Regions from separate parts of the Bacillus sp. LLTC93 genome, predicted to be linked through region 1. Evidence: riboswitches for the same ligand, from Rfam matches in the RefSeq annotation. Region 1 holds a riboswitch; the other holds the start of a gene.
The links. A riboswitch is a leader RNA that binds a small molecule or an ion and turns the genes downstream of it on or off. The one in region 1 is predicted to bind S-adenosylmethionine.
Positions count from the first base shown of each region.

Region 2: another riboswitch for S-adenosylmethionine. It lies ahead of C6W18_RS10295 (DUF2292 domain-containing protein); the one in region 1 lies ahead of mtnK (S-methyl-5-thioribose kinase).

Region 1 covers NZ_PVME01000003.1:365,839-369,003, reverse strand. The annotation lists gene mtnA (S-methyl-5-thioribose-1-phosphate isomerase) at 1-626, opposite strand, end outside; gene mtnK (S-methyl-5-thioribose kinase) at 633-1,826, opposite strand; SAM riboswitch class I at 1,907-2,064, opposite strand; gene C6W18_RS11320 (pyridoxal phosphate-dependent aminotransferase) at 2,227-3,165, shown strand, end outside.
Region 2 covers NZ_PVME01000003.1:164,446-167,610, reverse strand. The annotation lists gene pyrF (orotidine-5'-phosphate decarboxylase) at 1-88, shown strand, start outside; gene pyrE (orotate phosphoribosyltransferase) at 96-734, shown strand; SAM riboswitch class I at 1,005-1,107, shown strand; gene C6W18_RS10295 (DUF2292 domain-containing protein) at 1,224-1,328, shown strand; gene C6W18_RS10290 (phosphoadenylyl-sulfate reductase) at 1,374-2,075, shown strand; gene cysP (sulfate permease) at 2,089-3,153, shown strand.

The DNA.
Region 1 (3,165 bases):
ATGAGCTCCCATGTCGTCAGCCTGGCGCCTTGAAGAACGGGGCGTGTTTCACAAGCATAAATATGAAGATCGAGATTTTTCTTTTTGGCTAAATAAAAAGGAGCAAGCGCTGTTCCGTAACGGCTCGTTGCGATGGAGCCTGCATTACAAATGGTCATAATACGGTCACCTGATTTAAAGAGCTGGAGGGCATTTTGACCGATTTGCCTGCATGTTTCTTCATCTTCGATTTGAATTTGAATGGCTTCATGGACAAGATCTGTTTTGGCTGCATTCACCGAAGCAGCACGCTTAATGCGCTGAAGCAGTCGGTCTAATGCCCAGGTAAGGTTCACAGCGGTTGGACGAGCACTGTTTAAGTATTCTTTTAGTCGAGCTACTTCTTGTTGAAAGACATCAATTTTTTCTGTATCAATTTCTTGGGCACTGAGCGCAAGCCCAAAAGCGGCTGTAATGCCAATAGCAGGTGCTCCGCGCACTTTTAACGTCACAATCGCATCATAGACATCTTCCTTAGTAGATAAATGCTCAAATACGGTTTCAGCCGGTAATTTTTGCTGATTCAAAATTTTAATATGGTTTTCTTCCCATTCGACGGAACGGGGAACTTCAAATTCTTTAGACAAAACCCGTCACTCCTTTACAGATTGCTGGAATAATGCGACGAGGTCAGACGCTGTTTCCACTGTATGATATTGTTTGATGAAAGTTTTTCCGAGCGTAAGTGCTGCTTTTTTCTGCTGAATTCGTTTAGTTGGTGATGGAATGGCATCAAGATCAGCGGCATGAGCAAGACCAATGGTTCGGCGAACTAGCTCACAGCCAGCAAAGCCTGTCGCTTCTTTTAAAATACGGTCAAAGGTTGTTTCTAAAAAGCTGTCCGATACACTAAACGCTTCAATGCTGTCTTCTTTCCAAGCTTTTGTGAACACTTCTTTGAATGTTGCCCATACATTGACAACATGATCAAAAAGGTGCTGCTGATCCTGCTCATTTTCACGAGATAAAGCATTCAACAGTAGATTGGCAATAAAGTGACCGATATCGAATCCAAAGGGACCGTAAAAAGCGAATTCTGGATCAATGATCTTTGTTTCAGTCTCGCTTGCAAAAATACTGCCTGTATGAAGATCTCCATGAACCAGTGTTTCAGCTGAGGTTAAGAAAATTCGCTTTAGTTCTGCTGCTTTGGCTTGCACTGCAAGATCGGTCCACAATGCTTCGGCATCTTCTCTTAATTCCTCTTCGAAGTCATTTGTTTCACTATCAAAGAAAGGGTCTGTGAAGACGAGTTTTTCTGTGATGTCACAAAGGTCAGGGTTTGTAAATTGCTTCACGAATTGTTTTTTGATTTTAGGATTTGTGGCAAAGTCAGATGTGTAAAATAGTGTTTTGCCTAAAAATTCACCGACATGAGCTGATAAATACGGGTATTGTTTTCCGGCAATTAGCCCTTTTCTGACGATTTCCAGGTGTGATAGATCCTCCATTGCTGTCACAGCAAGAGCTGTATCAGAATAATAGACTGTTGGTACGAGATGCGGTGTATATTCTGACTGCTTAATCAGTGCAGCACTTTCAATTCTTGCACGGTCTAATGTAAGCGGCCAGCTCTCCCCAACCACCTTTGCATAAGGCAGTGCCTGCTTGATGATCAAGCCATTTTCACGTTTGTGATCAAAGATATGAAAGACGTAATTTAAATTTCCGTCACCGATTTCAGTACATGTTAAATGACTACTTTCTTGGATCAAGCCAAGTCTAATTGCGAGTACAACTGCCGAGCTCTCTGTTAATTCTTCATATGATGCCGTAAGTGTAACCAATTGCTTCCCCTCCAAATCATATAAAAAAGCCTCTTTCTCCTGAGAGAAAGAGGCTTGATGGCGTGTATGCTCTAAGCCTCTCTTATCTCTCAGCACATACGTCTGATGGAATTAGCACCGTGCCCTATAAGACAATTGTCTCGGCGCTTTACTTGCTGCGCCCCACTTCACAGTGGTATTAACGGTCGGTTGCTGTTGGGGTCAAAAGGCCAAATCCCTCGCCCAACTCTCGATAAGAGAAATCAATATGTAATTGTTTTGTCTGCATGTATTTCTTAATTCAAAATATTATCAGAGCTGCTCTTCACATGTCAATCTTTTTTCAAAATTGCTTTACAATTCATAAAACAATCTATTACAGTGAGTGTATTGTCATGTAACTTGAATAGAAGGTGAAAAAATGGAATTCCAGCAATCAGATGTGTTGAAACATTTACCGAAACAGTTTTTTGCGTCGCTTGTCCAAAAAGTGCAGAAAAAAGTGCAGGAAGGGGCCGATATCATTAATTTAGGTCAGGGAAATCCTGATCAGCCAACCCCGCCGCATATTGTCAAAGCCATGCAGGAAGCGGTAGCAAAACCGGAAAATCACCAATACTCTTCATTCCGCGGGACGGCGAAACTAAAAAAGGCCGCCGCCGCCTTTTATGAAAGAGAATATGGGGTTACGCTTGATCCAATGACGGAGATCGCGATTTTATTTGGCGGGAAAGCGGGACTTGTTGAACTGCCTCAATGCCTTTTGAATCCGGGTGATACGCTGCTTGTCCCAGACCCAGGTTATCCTGATTACTGGTCTGGCGCCGTGCTTGCTGGAGCTCATATGGTTACCATGCCTCTTCTTGAACAAAATGATTTTTTACCTGACTACCATCTATTGTCAGAGGCTGATAAGAAAAAGGCAAAATTGATGTACTTAAATTACCCAAACAATCCGACTGGTGCCACTGCAAGTCGTGCATTTTTTGAAGAAACCGTGACTTTTGCGAAAGATCACAAATTGTGTGTTGTCCATGATTTCGCATATGGTGGCATTGGATTCGATGGAGAAAAGCCGGTCAGCTTCCTGCAAATAGATGGAGCGAAAGAGACGGGTATTGAAATTTACACATTGTCCAAAACATATAATATGGCCGGCTGGAGAGTTGGTTTTGCAGCAGGAAATTCTTCTGTCATTGAAGCGATCGAGCTTTATCAGGATCATCTGTTTGTGTCACTGTTTAAAGCGACTCAAGATGCAGCAGCAGAAGCTCTTTTAAGCGATCAAACGTGCGTACAGGAGCAAAATGATCGTTATGAAAAAAGACGAAATACATGGATTGCTGCATGTAAGGACATT
Region 2 (3,165 bases), 200 kb from region 1:
TGTTTCACAAATTGTTGTCGGAAGGTCCATCACGAAAGCTGAAAACCCAAAGGAAGCCTATCATCAAATTTTGAAAGAGTGGGAGTGACCGCCGGATGAAAACGAAAATCGCTAAACATTTATTACAAATCAAAGCTGTCTCATTAAAACCAGACGCACCGTTTACGTGGGCAAGCGGCATCAAATCACCAATTTACTGTGATAACCGCCTAACTTTGTCGTACCCGGAAGTTAGACACGACATCGCTGAAGGTCTAAAAGATCTGATTCTCACTCATTTTGAGGGAGCTGAAGTGGTCGCTGGTACTGCGACAGCAGGTATTCCGCATGCGGCATTAGCGGCAGATCGCCTGAACGTGCCGATGTGTTATGTCAGAAGTAAGCCAAAAGCACACGGAAAAGGCAATCAAATTGAAGGAGTCGTATCGCCTGGTCAAAAGGTTGTTGTCGTAGAAGACCTCATTTCAACAGGAGGCAGTGTGCTTGAGGTTGTCGCTGCCCTTCAAGATGAGGGCTGTGACGTACTCGGAGTTGCGGCTATTTTCACATACGGCCTGCCAAAAGCAGCTGCAGCTTTTCAAGAGAAAAACATTCCATATGTCACACTAACAGACTATGACACGCTGACAGACGTAGCACTGGAACTAAAAGCAATTGAACCTTCTGCTATGAATAAACTAAAACGCTGGAGACAAGATCCTTCCTCTGAATCTTGGATGGAAGAAACGGTCTAAAAAGCTGTGCTTAGCTGCACAGCTTTCAGCGTGTAGACAAACCTTCGCATTCTGTGTCAGGTCTGCGCTTCGGTGCTCGTCCCTCCTGAACTTCAAAGGTTTTCTATCACGCTGAAAAAAAGAAAAAGGTCTAAAATAAAAATCATTTTAGACCTTTTTCTTTTGGTTAAAAATAGTAAAATAGACTCAAATTTAAATAAAAACTAATCCTATCAATAAAGTCGGGTTGACTTTTGTTTGAATTGTGTTAATATTTAATACAAATTAAAACTCTTATCCAGAGAGGTGGAGGGACTGGCCCGATGAAACCCGGCAACCTGCGATTCGCAAGGTGCTACTTCCTGCAAAATGATTCTATTTTGAAAGATAAGGAAATCGTGAGCTTCCTCATCTTTCTTTCGGACTGAAAGAAAGTTTTTTTATTTTAACGGTGAGGAGGAAGAGGAGATGGAAGTGAAACAAAACCAGGATGAGGACTTAGTGAAGCACATGCAAGAACTGATTGGGGATATGAAATTCGGTTCGATTACGTTGATTGTTCAGGACGGTCAAGTGATTCAAGTGGAAAAAAACGAAAAAATTAGATTGAAGTAGTGCGGAGAGTAGCAATATGAACGGTACTCCGGAAGGGGAGAAACAATGTTAACTTACGAAAATTGGCAAGAGCCGTCCATTACATTTCAAGAGGACGATTTGTATAAAGGGGCCCTATCTGTGCTGAAATGGGCGTACGGTCATTATGGTGATCAGCTCGTTTATGCATGCAGTTTTGGCATTGAGGGCATTGTCCTGATTGATCTTATTGCGAAAGTAAAAAAGGATGCGAGAATTGTTTTTTTAGATACAGGTCTGCATTTCAAGGAAACGTACGATACAATTGATGCGGTAAAGGAAAGATACCCCGGATTAGACATCGTTCTGAAAACACCTGAATTGACAGTTGAACAGCAAAACGAGCAGCATGGTGAAAAATTATGGGAAACAAATCCCCAAAGCTGCTGCCATATGCGCAAGGTCATTCCTTTGCAAGAGACACTATCTGGCTATCCGGTATGGCTTTCTGGCTTAAGAAGAGAGCAGTCACCAAAACGAGCAGGTACGAACTTTTTAAATAAGGATGAAAAATTCAAATCAGTAAAAGTATGTCCACTCATTCACTGGACGTGGAAGGACATATGGAGATATGCATCTAGAGAGGATCTTACTTATAATCCGCTGCATGACCAAGGATACCCAAGTATCGGCTGTGCACCGTGTACACAGCCAGCATTTACTGCGGATGATTTGCGTTCTGGCAGATGGTCAGGTACAGCAAAGACAGAGTGCGGATTACATGAGTAAGGGAGCATAATGTATGGAAATCGCCGCAATTTTATTTAGTTTATTCTTTGCTTTAAACATAGGCGCAAGCGGAGCAGCTGCTTCTATGGGCATTGCATATGGGTCAGGTGCAATTAAAAAGCCCATCTATGCACTCAGCGTTTGTGCAGTTGGGATTTTAGCAGGTTCAGTGATTGGCGGCGGTGAGGTCGTCAAAACGATCAGCTCTGGTATTATGCCAGAATCTGTGATTACACTTGAAATTGTTTGTATCATCATTGGTTCTGCCGCATTATCACTCTTCATAGCAAATCTGATGGCGATCCCTTTATCAACAAGTGAGGTCACAGTAGGGGCAGTGGTCGGTGTTGCTGTCGCATATAAAGTGTTATATGTGAAATCTATTTTAGTCATTGTGGCCTTTTGGATCATCATTCCAGTTGTCGCTTTTGTTTTTACCTTTGTTGTAGTCAAAATCATCAGAATGTTCCCTAAACGCAGGTTATCTAAAAAAGGCACAGCGATCTTGTCAGTCTTGCTCATTATCAGTGGATTTCTAGAGGCATTTTCAGCCGGCATGAACAATGTCGCCAATGCGGTCGGTCCGCTTGTCGCCTCAGGTGTGTTGTCTGTTGGGCAAGGAACGCTTTACGGCGGAATCTTCGTCGCAATTGGTGCCCTTTTACTTGGCAGAAGGGTGCTAGAAACAAACGGAAAGAAAATCACCCGCTATCAAACGGGTGAAGGGATTTTGTTATCGAGTACCGGTGCTGGACTCGTCATCGTCAGCTCTATTTTTGGGCTGCCAGTTCCACTTACTCAGATCACTTCCTCGTCCATTATTGGACTTGGGATGGCAAAGGGTGGACCTAACATTTTTCATAAACATATCGTGAAAAAGATGTTGAAGGTTTGGGTTGTGTCACCCTTTTTATCACTCAGCCTATCGTATCTGCTGGTGAGCCTTTTCTTAAAAGGCGACTATTACTCTATCTTTATCATGATGAGTGTACTGCTTGCCTCACTTGGTGCGCTGAGTCTGATGAAGGCAGTCAAAAATGAAAGCAGCTCTATTCATGAGCAGGGCGGCGGGATTTAACCATAAATCCGA